3 regions of the Paenibacillus sp. FSL K6-1330 genome follow, and region 2 is predicted to be linked to each of the others. Evidence: riboswitches for the same ligand, from Rfam matches in the RefSeq annotation. Region 2 holds a riboswitch; each other region holds the start of a gene.
What was found. Region 2 has a riboswitch for cyclic di-AMP ahead of ehuB (ectoine/hydroxyectoine ABC transporter substrate-binding protein EhuB). Riboswitches for the same ligand answer to the same signal wherever they lie in the genome.
Positions count from the first base shown of each region.

Region 1: linked by a shared signal. The riboswitch ahead of NYE54_RS20855 (C40 family peptidase) and the one ahead of ehuB (ectoine/hydroxyectoine ABC transporter substrate-binding protein EhuB) in region 2 are both predicted to bind cyclic di-AMP.
Region 3: linked by a shared signal. The riboswitch ahead of NYE54_RS28815 (TrkH family potassium uptake protein) and the one ahead of ehuB (ectoine/hydroxyectoine ABC transporter substrate-binding protein EhuB) in region 2 are both predicted to bind cyclic di-AMP.

Region 1 is NZ_CP150269.1:4,622,680-4,627,545, reverse strand. Features, by position in the region: gene NYE54_RS20865 (ROK family protein) at 1-231, shown strand, start outside; gene NYE54_RS20860 (hypothetical protein) at 625-1,152, opposite strand; cyclic di-AMP (ydaO/yuaA leader) riboswitch at 1,511-1,640, shown strand; gene NYE54_RS20855 (C40 family peptidase) at 1,644-2,120, shown strand; gene NYE54_RS20850 (stalk domain-containing protein) at 2,350-3,624, opposite strand; gene NYE54_RS20845 (2Fe-2S iron-sulfur cluster-binding protein) at 3,852-4,238, shown strand; gene NYE54_RS20840 (AraC family transcriptional regulator) at 4,333-4,866, opposite strand, start outside.
Region 2 is NZ_CP150269.1:6,598,716-6,603,581, forward strand. Features, by position in the region: gene ehuA (ectoine/hydroxyectoine ABC transporter ATP-binding protein EhuA) at 1-122, opposite strand, end outside; gene ehuD (ectoine/hydroxyectoine ABC transporter permease subunit EhuD) at 136-798, opposite strand; gene ehuC (ectoine/hydroxyectoine ABC transporter permease subunit EhuC) at 801-1,454, opposite strand; gene ehuB (ectoine/hydroxyectoine ABC transporter substrate-binding protein EhuB) at 1,456-2,289, opposite strand; cyclic di-AMP (ydaO/yuaA leader) riboswitch at 2,661-2,806, opposite strand; gene NYE54_RS30140 (SDR family NAD(P)-dependent oxidoreductase) at 3,198-3,941, opposite strand; gene NYE54_RS30145 (flavin reductase family protein) at 4,129-4,740, opposite strand; gene NYE54_RS30150 (ring-cleaving dioxygenase) at 4,742-4,866, opposite strand, start outside.
Region 3 is NZ_CP150269.1:6,306,126-6,310,991, forward strand. Features, by position in the region: gene NYE54_RS28805 (LysR family transcriptional regulator) at 1-210, shown strand, start outside; gene NYE54_RS28810 (TrkA family potassium uptake protein) at 247-921, opposite strand; gene NYE54_RS28815 (TrkH family potassium uptake protein) at 938-2,278, opposite strand; cyclic di-AMP (ydaO/yuaA leader) riboswitch at 2,343-2,487, opposite strand; gene NYE54_RS28820 (CPBP family intramembrane glutamic endopeptidase) at 2,779-4,467, shown strand; gene uvrC (excinuclease ABC subunit UvrC) at 4,439-4,866, opposite strand, start outside.

The sequences.
Region 1 (4,866 bases), 2.0 Mb from region 2:
CGTGCTATTTATTACATGGCGCTTGGTCTGGTTAACGTCATTCACAGTTTTAACCCCGATCGCATCGTGATTGGAGGGGGAGTAAGCAGAGCAGGCGATCTTTTATTCCCGCAGCTGCGGGAAATGACAGATAAGCTGGTCATGCCATCCTATTTAGGCACGTACGAGATCGTTCCTGCAGGACTTCGGGACGATGTTGGTCTGGTTGGAGCTGCGGCCTTGTTCCAGTAGCATAGGTGTAAAGAGAACGTTACGGATAGGATAAAGGATGGAATAGAGGTTAGATAAGCGTTCGGATCGGCGACTTAGTTTCATTTTAACCGAGCTTAAGCGAATTAGACAAAAGCCGCCCTTCAGGGGGCGGCTTTCCAATTATTCATAGAGAGCGGGAAACGGAGCGATCATTTTTTTCGTTATAAGTCCGTAACATGTGACAAGTGATAGGCGTGAACCGTAAGCCGTCATCCGTTTTCACTGGAGGCGAGTTTTTGGTTTCCTGGTTAGGTTTGTTTGTATCCGACAAACAATAAGCGGTTGCTCACACTTTCCCGCGATGCCGGCGGAAACCGCCGGCTCCAAACCCGCACGTGGGGTGACCTGCAGGCTTGGAGCCGGCGGCTGCCGCTATTCCATGTACTTGGATGCGTCAAACGTAATCATGGACGTATGATTGGCATGTTCAATCAGTGAAGAGAGCTTGGTTACTTCGCGTTCCTTCTTCCGCGCTTGCGCCTGATAAGCTTCCGGATCATATAAAGCGACGTTGAACAGCGTTACGGCACCATCTCCGCTGCCACGGCTGCTCTGCCGCTCCAGCTTCTTACGGGAGCCGAGATGAGCAAGTTGTCCGATATCGCTGCGGATCTGTTTGGCCAGCTCGATCGCTTCCATGATGGTCATGTCGGCGCCGTTCCAGCTAATGGTTTGCGTTGTATTGGAGATTGCCATCAGCAAATCCAGCTTTCTGTAATCCGCGGCGGCGGCTTCGATTTCTTCCGTAATGGCATCCACACTGCGTGCAGGATATTCCGCCGTTTCCCCTTTTTCAATGATTGTGCTGCTGTTGTTTAAGCGTTCCGACATCAATTGATTCATGAGACGGTTGATTGCTGCCCGGACTGCCAAAGCTTCAGCCATCGTGATTTGACTCATAGGGCGCTCCGGTTTGATGCTATCCGCTCTGTTGTCCGTCCGTTTCCGGAATGAATAGGTAGGGTAGAAACGGACTCCCAAAGGATCGGCTATCCTCAAACCTCCGCTGGGTGGGTAAAACTCCCAAGTTCAAAAGATAAAAGATTAACAGCTTAAGAGAACAGAATAAGAGAGTAACAAGCAGTTCGAGAAGGAAAGCAGAGTTACATAATTGTCATGACTGTGTGAGATGGTTAAAAAATAGTCGGACGAAATTAACCATCTTTACGACAGCTCCAAACATAAAACGATAGATTTTTAGGATATGATTGACAGCATCCTTGCTTGTATACTATATTAAGAGAAGGTTACAAAACGTTAATGAATTTTGCCGAATTTCGTTTGGAAAACGGGGGAACCGTCTTGGGTGAATTACTCTTGTATAGAGAGTATAGGGAACCTTCAACCGAACCCTTAGCTAACTCCGTAGGCATCGAAGGAGAGAACATATTTTGAAGAAGTTTGTCATCACTTTGCTAGGGTCTGCAATTATTTTTTCTTCTGGTGCCGTATCAGCATTTGCTGATCAACAACCGAATTTTCAGTATCAAGTGAAGCAATTGGTAGGAACGCCATACAAATGGGGCGGAACGACCACTAGCGGGTTTGATTGCTCCGGATTTATTCTGTACATGTTTAGAAATTTCGATATGGATCTTCCACGCACTTCCCAAAGCCAGGCTCAAGCCGGTGAACATGTAGATCGCGAAGATCTGCGGGTTGGAGATTTGGTATTCTTCAATACAAGCGGCAGCGGAATTTCTCATGCAGGCGTTTACATTGGTGACGGACAATTTGCGCATGCTTCCAGCAGCAAGGGAGTCAGAATCAGCAAGCTTAGCGATTCATATTACGAGCCACGTTATGTCACGGCACGTCGTGTGTTGAGTCAAGAAAATTATGCGAGGCTGGTAGGAAGCGCAAGCTAATTGGATTACATTGCAGTTTAGGGTTCAATACATAACCAGAAAGCCTGACAAAGGGTTGTCCTTGTCAGGCTTTCTTTTTTTTAGATATCAGAAAGTATAAACTTCGAAGCTTGTGACTTCCTGATATCGCAAGAAAAACGTCTACTAACTGCGGTCTGTCATCTGTGAAAGTAGCGTCGATAGAAGTTTTTCTTACTATAAGTTTGTCAATCCCACAGGGGTTGTTCGGTTACTCCTTAACAACAGAGGCATTCACAGCTGCTTCCATCCCGTTATTATAGAGACGGAACAAGCCAAGACGCCAGAAAGCAGCGCCTTTCAGATCATAGCGTTTGGCCAAACCGAGCTTATCGTCCACGGAAGTGGCTGTTTCGCTGCTTAAGCTGATGCCAAGCAAAAGCTTCTGCTTCGGGACACCTGCTTGGAGTGCCAACTGGATCGCTTGGTCCACCAGACTGTTTGGTTCGGGAACCTGAGATTTGGTTCCGACCGGATTGTACTGATAAGCCATAACGATGAGATCATCGGCGATGGAAGCAAGCGTTTTGTAATCATAGCCTTTATAGGCGCTGTTCAATGGCGGCACCGCTAAGGACAGAGCAATGTCATGCGGCAATGCTGCCTTTAATTGCTTGACATAATCATTGAGCAGCTTCTGCTGGTTTACGACATCCAGTTTAAAACCGAGCCCTTCAAAATCAAGTACGACGCCGCCGAAGCCGTTCTCCGTTACCGCGGCTGTGATGCCTTCAATGGACTTTTGGCGCAGGCTGCTATCGCTCAGTACTTTGGTTAATTCGCCGTTTCCATCCAAGGCGTAGACCATGAGGTATGGTTTAATCTTCTGGTCCGCAGCATCTGCTACCATCGATTGCGGCGTAACGTCACCGGCCGCAGCGGGCAGGCGGTACTCGTCGCCTTGAAGCGTGAACTGACCCTCACGATCGATGCGGCTCCATCCAAAGGCGACTGAATTCATAGATGCAACAAGATCCCGTTCTTGGAAAGATTGCAATGCATAGAAGGCTCTCAAATGCATCTCGCGCTGCGGCGATACAAGGGAGACCGTGCGAGTTGCCTGATTCCAGCCCACATCGACACCGAATTGGCTGCTGAACGAGCTAAGCGGGATCAGTACACGGCCTTCCCGTTGAACCGGCGGGGCCGCAAGCTTCACTTGTTTTCCATTGACCGTTGCTGTCGTGCTTCCCACCTGAAGTAACACTTCAGTCGATTGGCCTTTCACACTGCCGATGGCCTTTACGGTTTGCGTCTTGCTATTCCAAGTGATTTGAATGCCCAGCGCTTCACCGACCGTCCGGAATGGAACGTAGGTGACCCCTTTGTCTACCCGCGGAGCCGCATCGAAGGTTAGCGTAACATCATCCAGCTTTACCGATATGGCAGGCTCAGCATATACCTGACCAACATGGGGTGCGGTGCCGAGCAAGGATAAGGCAAGAACGGCAGCGACAGCTGTTTTTCCTATTTGTTTATGCAGCATGCTTTGGTATTTCCTCCGATCCATTAAATAATAGAATGATTTCATAGAATATGGAATTAGGTCTAGCATACGCTAGTATAGCAAAATTTTCATAGAGTTCCAATTCCATGATGTCAATGTCATAGAATAGATAAGAGTAAGCATGTTGATTTTTTAAACTTTCCGGTATAATAAATGAAGGATTTTATACATAACCTGATGATTACATGCATAGGGGGATAACGCGCGTGTTTAAATTCTGGAAAAACAAAAAGGGTAGGAATAGCGAAGCCAACAACTCGTCCATCCCGGAAGAGATGATCGAAGCCGTACCGGATCGGATCATTGAACTAACAGGTCGCGAGGTTCGCCGCAGTGTGGCGCCTGTTCTTGGCATGACAGTGCTTGATCTGGCCGAACGGAATGACGTGGACTGGAACTCTTTTTGCAAAAGAGGAACTTGTGCGCGCTGCCGCTGCATGGTGGCGGAGGGAATCGAGTATTTGTCCGAGCCCAATCTGGCCGAAGAACAACGCTTGGATCCTGAGGAGATCGAAGAAGGATATCGTCTGGGATGCCAGAGCAAGATCGAAGCGGTCGGTCCCATCAAAATCAAGCATGCCCCATACTTTTGACGACATAGAAGGCGGATGCCGTTCATATTTAAAAAAGCAGGCAGCCGTACCACAACGGCTGCCTGCTTTGCTGGAAAGATAAAATTGCAATCCCTTACTCCGTACCCATTTTGCTCTGTTCCCGGAACGAACTCGGCGTTTGTCCGGTAATTTTCTTGAATAACATCGAGAAGTACTTGTCGTTGCCGTAACCTACTTGAGAAGCAACCTCATGTATCGGCATTTCGGAATCTGCCAGCAGGCGCTTGGCCTCTTCAATCCGGCGGGATATCAAGTAATTGAAGGGGGAATCGCCGACTTCTTTTTTGAACAGATGCGATAAATAATGCTGACTGACATACATCGTATCGGCAATGTCCTTGAGACTGATGCTCTGGGTATAATTGGTGTCGATAAAGTGTTTGGTCCGCAGCGCAATTTCGTTCTTGCCCTTCAAGGACTGGAATTGGTGCTTCACGTCCACAATGCGATAGATCACGGTAATCAATGACATCAGCAGGTTGGTGCTCAGTGTTTCATACCCCAGCACCTGAGAATCGCATTCACGGAGGATCTCGGAAAGATAGCTCTCCACTTTATAGGCGTATTTCTCACAGGATATGACCGGCTCCACATAAGCCGGGAGCAG
Region 2 (4,866 bases):
TCACCAAACGACTTGGTCACGCCCGTATATTTCACAATCGGCTTGGTACCCGTAGCGGGATTGTTCCCCTGCTGCGGTACCTTCGAAGCTTCCGCTTGCTCATCGATCACAACGGCATTCAATAGACTCCCTCCTTTATTTTCCACGCTGCAGATTCAAACGTTTTTCCAGCCTTTGCACAAGCAAAGATGCGATATAACTGATGATCAGGAACAGAATCCCGACCAGCGTATACGGCTCAAATGCACGGAACGACTGCGACACGATATTTTTGGCCGTCAGCATCATCTCCACCAGCGTGATGGCGCATAGAATCGGCGTTTCTTTAAACATGACAATTAAATAATTGCCCAGTACCGGAATGATTGGCGGCACCGCTTGCGGCAGGATAATACTTCGCCAGGTTTTAGCTTTCGTGTAATTCAGTGCTGTGGCAGCCTCCCATTGCCCCTTCGGCACTCCCTCGATTCCGGAACGGTACACCTCGGACAGATAGGTGCTGTAATGCAGCCCGAGACCGATGACCCCGGCATAGAAGGCCGGAATGGAAATTCCCGTTAGGAGCGGCAGACTGTAATACAGGAAGAAGACCTGAACCAGCAGCGGTGTATTGCGAATAAATTCAATGATTCCTTTGGTTATAAGCGACAACAGCTTAAATCGGCTCCGCGTCGCAAAGGCAAGCAGCAATCCGATGATTAATGCCACCACGAAAGCGCAGATCGTCACCCATACCGTCATCTTTAACGCACTCAAGAGCTGCGGCAGGATATCCCACACATAGTTCCAGTCCCACATGTCTATAACCTCCCCGCTGTCCATTTACGCTCCAGCAGTCGAACTGCCAGCGATACGAGCGTAGCAATGACAAAATACATGAGGAGCAGCAGTACCAGAATCTCGGTCGTCCAGGAGATGTAATTGTTGCGGAGCACCATCGCCTGATACGTCAAATCCGCCATGGTGATGAAATAAACCAATGAGGTGGATTTGATGAGTTCCACAAGCTGATTCCCGAAAGGGGGAAGCATTCGCAAGGAAGCTTGAGGCAATATCACATTCAACAGCCTTTGCCAAGGCTTCAGATTAAGCGCTAAAGCGGCCTCCCACTGTCCTTTCGGAACGGCCAGCACAGCGCTTCGGACGATCTCCGAGCCGTATGCGCCGAAGTTTAGCCCGATCGCAAGGATGGCCGCCAACATTTTCGGCAGCTCGATGCCGATGAACGGAAGAGCGAAATACAACCAAAACAGCTGCACCAGCAAGGAGGTTCCCCGAAAGACTTCCACGTACACGGCTGTCAATGTGCGAATGATCCACAGCTTCGACAGTCGGCATAACCCGGCTGCAAAGGACATCACGACCGCAAGGATGGCTGAAAAGAAAGCTACCACAATCGTGATCTCCGCCCCTTTTAGCAGCGTAGGGAGAAAATCAATCCACGAATTCGGCATACTATTCCCCGCAAAGCGCAGCAGCCGTCATTTCACCCGGAAGCTCTTCTTCTGTGAATCCGAACTTCTGCAGAATTTCCAGCAGCTCGCCCGATTCCTTCATTTTTTGCAGCTCCGCATTATAAGCCTCCTGGAACTCGGTATCCGCTTGGCGGAACGCCGTAGCTCCATAACCCCGAACGCTTTCTCCATCGATGACCGGCTGCTCGAAATCAGTTACACGTTCGATGTTGTCATCACTAGCCGAATCCAGCATCGCCTGCAGAGAGGGTCCCGTCATGGTAATCGCCTGTACCCGGTCTGCCTGAAGGGCGCTAATAGCCGAGGCCTGGTCGGGGACCTGTATGATCCGGTCTGAAGGAATACCGGACTTCTCCATATAGCCGATTTCAACCGCGCCTGTCATGACGGCGACCTTAGCCTGGTCATGATTAGCAATATCCTCATAACTTCCGAGTTCCATCGGATTCCCTTGCTTCACCGCAATGGCTTCCCCGATGCTGTACTCCGGATTGGCAAACAATACGGCGGAGCAGCGGTCCGGATTAATGAACATGCCTGCGGTGATTAGATCAAACCGCTCGGCCTGCAGTCCGGCAACCAGTGAACCGAATTCCGTCAGCTCTCCCCTCATTTCCTTGATGCCAAGCCGCTCCAGAATAACCCGAGCAATCTCAACGGCTTCTCCCGTCAGCTCCCCGTTGGCCTCTTTATAGGCATAAGGCTTCTCATTCGCAAAACCTACGGTGATATACCCTTGCTCCATGGCGCGATCCAGTGTACTCCCTTTGTCACCGCAAGCCGCAAGCAATACCACCATAGTCACTGATAACATCAGCACAAGCACTCTCTTCAAAACCTTCCACAACCTTTCGTTATGACTTTGCAATCCTTACAAAATGGCATGTTGAAATTACCCTTGTTAACGCATATGTTAACTTGGATATAAGGACATTCAGACACCTTGCACGGGTCGGGGCTTCAGGGAAGATGATTCATCCATCTCCTTGCACGCTTAAACCCAATGCCATCCGACTGATTCAATTGGTTAAACATTTGCAGGCCTTGCCCCTCCTCTTTAGCAGAATACAAAAAGACCACCAAACAGGGGATTTAGACATAGCTCCGCCAGCAGGGGGTCAAAAAATAGAGAAAAGGCCCCTAAGAGAATCAAGGGCCTTTGTTATGAACATCCATTATGTATGCAAGACCCATCCACTGCTGACGAGGTTAGCTGACGGACTCGGGTAAGATGGTACCCTACACTCATGATTCCAAGTGACTCGCCCCTGGTGAAACTGGTTCCCCCGCTTTCCGGAAAATGTATGCCGGAAACTAAGCGTGTGTCCATGATAAAGGGAAGTTTAGGAAAAGTCAAACCCCTTAAACCGCTTTTTCTGGAAATTCACACGCAGAAATGCCATTCTTCCGGGGTGTATGACAAGCTAGAAAAATGCCTCATTCAAGCTTGTCCACCTACAACATAGGAATTTTATCCCAGACCAATTTTTCGCTATATAGCAGGCGTTTGCCATGCCTCCCTTACTCGTTCATGTGATGGATAGTTTATGCCATGAATTAGACCAAAACAGTGGAAAGCTTCTACAACTCCATCTGAACCAAAAAAAATTTTTGATTATCCATTAAAAACCCATTATGACTCATTTACTTCTAGTTACGGGAGCGCTGGTGCCAGCATCATATATTAACCGCCGATAAGTGTCGGGATTTTTGGTCCATGGATTATACGGCTGTATATCCGCCATCCACCAGTAAGCTTGTGCCTGTAATGAAGGACGCATCTTCACTGGCAAGGAACAACACGGCTTTGGCTACTTCTTCCGGCTGTCCCAAGCGGCCCATCGGATGAAGGCCGACCAGGTGCTCGGTGATCGCTTCCGTTCTTCCCTTAATAAGCGGAGTATCGATGTATCCCGGGCATACGGCATTGACCCGGATCCCTTTTGGAGCATAATCCGCGCCCATCGACTGGGTTAACAGCTTAACGCCTCCCTTAGCGGAAGCATAAGCGGTAACACCCGCTTTTCCGACATGGCTATGGATCGAGCCGCAGTTTACGATCGCCCCTCCGGTTCCTTGGGATAACATCTGTTGGATTACATATTTATCACACAGGAACACCCCTGTAAGATTAATATCAATCGTCTTTTGCCAGTTGTCCATCGACAACTGATCAGCAGGGGCATCATGAGCAATGCCTGCATTGGCGAACAATACATCGACACGGCCAAAATGCTCAACCGTCTGCTTCACCATATTTGCAACTTCCTGTTCTTGGGTCACATCCGTCTTAACGAACAGCGTTTCAAAGCCTGCGCCTCTTAATTCATCCGAAACAGCCTGTCCCCGGTCCGAATAATCTGCAATAACAACCTTGGCTCCCTCTTCTACAAAAAGCCTTACTGCTGCTTCGCCGATCCCGCTGGCGCCTCCCGTCACAATGACAACCTTGGATTCAAATTTCATTTGTCGACCACTCCTATATTGTGAATTCATCATATCGATTCCATATTCATGTAGAGTTAACATATTCCAGGCATGATATTCCACAAGCCCCTGTTTCTTTCATGAACAACATCCTATCGAATAACGGCATATGGACGCTCACAACTTAATATTCGCCGCATCCTAACCTTATCCAGCCTGTCCATTGTTATACAGGCCGCTCGATTGTAAACATCTCTCCCAGTGAAGCATAGATATTACCAGCCATACGGCTCACAGGCTTCAACTTGGCAGCGTCAATCCGGCCTTGCTCGTAAAGTTCCTCCGCAACATGGAAGCGGACTACGCGGGCAATCAGCAGATCGGCACCAGGCAGCTGATCCGCTGCATTCAAAGTGACGACCTGCTCCAGCACGCATTCCATGCGAATCTTGCTCTCCAGAACGCCGGGAACTTTAACGACCTCGCTAACGACCGGGGTTAAATGCGCTCTGTCAAGTTCACTCTCATGCGGGGGCAGGTTCGCCGCCGTTTCGTTCACGGCTTCAACATTGTCTTCGTCCACGATGTGGATGACAAGCTCACCGCTTTGCATGGCATTTCTCGCTGTATCCTTAGCCGTACCGTTCTTCCGCTGAACGGAAACGGACAGCAGGGGCGGATTGCTGGACAGAATGGAGAAATAACTGAATGGTGCCGCATTCAGCACACCGTCCTCCGATAATGTCGTAACAAAAGCGATCGGTCGCGGAACAACGCTCCCGATGAGCAGCTTGTAAGTGTCCCGTTCGCTTTGGGTATTCGGGTCAATGGATATCACTTTAGTTACCCCTCTCTTGTGTTTTGACTTGAATAGGCTCCAGACCTTCCTCAATACGGGCTCGCTCCGGTTCAAACCAGGCAGGTAGTTTCAATTGTTCCCCCAGTGAGTCCAGATCTTCATCCA
Region 3 (4,866 bases), 290 kb from region 2:
GCTCTTCTGCCCAAATCCTATCTGAGACCGCAGCTGTTGTCCGATAACGGGCTTGTCGACATTCATATTCCGGCACTCATTGAAACCCGGCGAACAACTTCGCTGATCTACGGCCAAGCCTCGGAGCTGAGCAAGGCAGCCAGCCGCTGGATTGACGAAACGGAAATCCTGTTCCGTAAGCTGGAGGAGGATAAAACGAAGAAAACCTGACGGTATATAGGGTCGTCAGGTTTTTTTCTTCTTTATTTATTTTTCGAGCATATTCACGACCTCAGACTCAAAGAGATCCACATTATCATTGGAGCCGATAACGACCATAATGTCGCCGGAGTTCACCACATCCATGGCTGTTGGCGCTACGATGATGCCGGATTGTTTATTCAGGGCCACCACGCTGACACCGTAGCGAACCCTCGTATTGAGCTCGCTAAGCGTTTTTCCGTCCATGCAGTCCGTGACCGTCATCTCCACAATCAGATAGTCCTTGGATAATTCGATATAGTCGAGCAGGTTGGGCGTGACAAGTTGGTGAGCTACCCGGATCCCCATATCCCTTTCCGGAAAGATCACCCGGTCCACGCCCAGCTTCTCCAGCGCCCGGCCGTGCAGCACTGAAATCGCCTTAGCAACGACCATGGCGACACCAAGCTCTTTTAACAAGATGGCGGATAAGATGCTCATCTGAATATCGTTCCCGATCGCCACAATCCCGCAGTCGAAGTTACGGATACCGAGCGATTTAAGCACCTCTTCGTCCGTAGCATCCGCCACCACCGTGTGCGTCAGCAGTTCGCTCATATCCTCGACAACCTCTTCACTGCGGTCGATGCCGAGCACCTCATATCCCTGTTCCATCAGTTCAAGCGCCAGGCTGGCGCCAAATCGTCCCAAACCGATGATTGCAAATTGCTTTGGTTTCATGTCTCTCCTGTACTCCTTATCCAATAATCATTTTGCCTTCCGGATGACGATATAATTCTTTACCCTTTTTTGGCCCCAGTGCATAAGCAAGCGTCAAAGGCCCCAATCGCCCTGCAAACATCGTAATACTGATCAAAATCTTCCCGAATCCCGTCAGTTCAGGCGTTAAACCCATGGAGAGACCCACCGTACCGAAGGCGGATGTCGTTTCGAATAGGATCTCCAGGAAGCTCCCTTCCTCTGTCGTTGACAGAATCATCGATACGATTAGAACGAGCAGCAGTGCCAATAATGCAATGGTCAGTGCCTTGAGCACCCGCTCCTGGGCCAGGCGATAACGGAACATGACGATGTCTTCACGCCCGCGCATCATGGCGATAACCGCCCCCACCATAATGGTGAAGGTTGTTGTTTTGATACCGCCACCGGTTGACCCTGGGGATGCTCCGATAAACATCAGAATCACGATAAAAAATTGCGTGGCCTGTCGAAGCCCCGTAATATCTATAGTATTCGCGCCAGCTGTACGCGGCGTTACGGACTGGAATAACGCACCGAAGAATTTTCCGCCCCAATTCAGAGAGCCGAGCGTCCTCGGATTGGTGAATTCAAATATAAGAATGACGATAAATCCAACCAGCAGCAAGGTAGCCGTCATGGTGAGCACCACTTTGGAGTGCAAGGAAAGTCTCCGCTGTTTTCGGAAATCAATCAGATCGGATAATACGATAAAACCAATCCCACCTGAGACAATCAAAAACATCACGACTATGTTGACTACAGGATCGTAGACATACCCGGTCAAACTCCGAAAATCACCAAACAAATCAAAACCGGCGTTGTTAAACATCGTGACTGCATGAAAAACGCCATAATAAATCGCCTGGCCGATCGGCATATCAAACGCCCAGCGGATCGATAGAATGATGGCACCACAGGCCTCGATGATGAGGGAGTACAACAACACTCTGCGAATCAGCCTTACGATTCCTTCCATCGAGGACTGATTCATCGCTTCTTGCAGAATGAGGCGATCCTTGAGCGAGATGCGTCTTTTCAGAGCCAAGGCAAATAAAGTAGCCATCGTCATGAATCCGAGCCCGCCGATCTGAATCAGCAGCATAATCACGACTTCTCCGAAGGAACTGAATGTCGTTCCTGTATCCACCACAACCAGACCCGTTACACATGTTGCCGATGTCGAAGTGAACAAGGCATCGATAAATTCAAGCGGTTCACCTGTACTTGTGGAAATCGGCAGCATTAACAGCGCCGTCCCGATGAAGATAATAGCCGCAAAACCAAGCACGAGAATCTGCGGCGGAGACAACCTGAGCCAGTTAAATTTAGAGTTCAATCGGTCACCTTCTTAAAAAAAATCAAGAAAAAAGACACTGGAAAACGCAGTGCCCTTTACGGTCTGGTTCCTGTGCTGCAGCCTACGAGGTTAGCTGACGGATTCGGGCATTTCCACAGGTCGCCCTATTCATTATTCTAGGAATAATGAAATTCACCCCAATTACATGGTTCCCCCATTTTCAGTACGAAATTCGGCTGGAATATTCGGTTCCTTGAAGCATGATGTGATTATAACGCAATCTGGTACGTAACCCAATGCCGTTTTTCACCCAAAAAATCTTTAAAAGAGCGCGAATTGGGCATATTCAAGAATACAAGCATAGGGTTCTCTAACGTTTTCGAAACCTTTCATTCATTTTCATCGATTTGTTTCATTATTCCGGATATTGGGATAAGCTGCTTATGACTTTCATAACTATGTTATATTGACTCTATGCGTACTTAATCAGGCATATCGAATACCAGTGGGAGTATCAACTTTCCTAGAGGAGGAATTTCATGAATCGTGCAAGAGAGCCCTTGAAGCTGAAGCCCAATCTCAAACAGCTCATCGCGCCTGCCGCAGTCGGCCTGATTCTGTTCCTATTATTTCAGGTGTTTCCGTCGACGAATCCGGATTCTACCGAGATGGCATCTCCGAATATCATATCCAAGGAGCAGGCTCGGCAAGCGGCTTCAAGCTTTGCTCAGGAGCATTTGCAGTTTACGGCTGCAAAAACGGATGACACATTGGTTACATATCAATCCAAATCGGAACTTTACGGATATCTGGCGAAGGAAAAGAAACTTTCGGAATACAACAAAACCTATGAAGCCAAATATCCCTATGACGTATACCGCGTTCGCTTCAGCGAACCGGGAGGGGATGCCCTCAATGTGGACGTGCACATGCAAAATTCAGGCATCGTCGGCTTCTCGTACGATTACGCCCGCTCCAGCTATGACCGGATTGAGCTGAACAAGGGCGATGTACAAAGGCAGATGCTGCTTGTCGTCGAGGACGGCATGTCATTAGCCGAGAAGCAAGCGCTCGCGGAGCCTTGGCTCCAGCGAGCGGGCTATGACCTGTCGCGCCTTGAGCTGGTTACGCGGGAAGGGGAACCCCGGCTTCGATATGTGGACCCGGAATCCAAGATTGGCGATTCCCGATTGGAGCACCGTTTCACCTTCGAACATGGGAAATTACGCTCCTATGAGCCATCCTTCTCAGTCCCGTCCGCCCATTCCGCCTATGTCAACAAGCAGACTCAGGATGCAACGCTGCTGACACTCGCAGGGTATGGCCTGTTCACCCTCATCCTTGGCATTCTTGCCATTGTGTACAGCGTAAAGACCAGAGCCTATACGTCGTTTAAGCGCGGCCTGTTCCTAGCGGTGCTGCTGTTTATCATTCAGATGCTAAATACGTATAATCTGATTCCCGTTTTCAAATCCGAGGGGATGTCGCAAACTGGTATATTCGGGATGATGATTTTCTATGCGGTCTATTCGCTCATATTCTCCGCCCTGCTCTATTTCTCCCTTGTCGGGGGCAACGGACTATGGCAAAAAGAAGACGGGCTCAATCCATGGCCGCGCGCCAAAGAACCCGGATACGGTCATTATGTACTGGACAGCATGAAGCTGGGATATATGTGGGCTTTCATCCTGCTTGGGGTCCAATCCATTATCTTTATCGTTCTGGGCCTAACCTTAAATACATGGTCCACCACGGATGCCACACAGTCGCCTTACAACATGCTCTATCCTTGGCTGTTTCCGCTGATGGCCTGGCTGGCCGGCATATCCGAAGAGGCCGTCTATCGACTGTTCGGAATCAAAATGGTGAAAAAGATCGTCCGCAATACGTTCGTTGCCAGTTTGATTACCTCGCTCATCTGGGCGCTCGGGCATACGCTTTATCCGATATACCCTGTAATTTCCCGGCCCATTGAACTGGTTATCATCGGCTTGCTGTTCAGCTACATCTTTTTGAAATATGGGTATTTGGCGGCCATGTTCTCCCATGTCATCTTTAATAGCATCTTGATGGGTATTAGCCTGATCTTGCTCAAGGACACCACCAACTTGCTGATTGGTGCTTTCTACATGGTGCTTCCTGCGCTTGTTGCGTATGCGATTTACCGTTTCAATCCAACAAAAAAAGAGAAGCCGTATGTCACGACTCCTCCTCACGAAGTGCCTTAAGAATTTCCGTTGCTAATTTCTCACCGATTGAAAGGGGCTTGAAGTCTTCGACTGAAGCCTCTTTTATTTTTTTGACCGAGCCAAAATGCTTCAACAGCAGCTTCCGGCGCTTCTCACCAATGCCCGGGATGGAATCCAGCTTGGAGGATACCATCGATTTGCCGCGCTGTTCGCGGTGGAAGGAAATCGCAAACCGGTGAACCTCATCTTGAATACGCTGCAGCAAATAGAACTCCTGGCTGTCCCGGGGCAGCGTAACCGGCTCCGGCGGGTCTCCGACCATGAGCTGCGCTGTTTTATGCTTGGCATCCTTCACAAGCCCGCAGACCGGGATATACAACCCCAACTCATTCTCCAACACATCGCTGGCGGCGGAAATCTGTCCCTTCCCTCCATCGA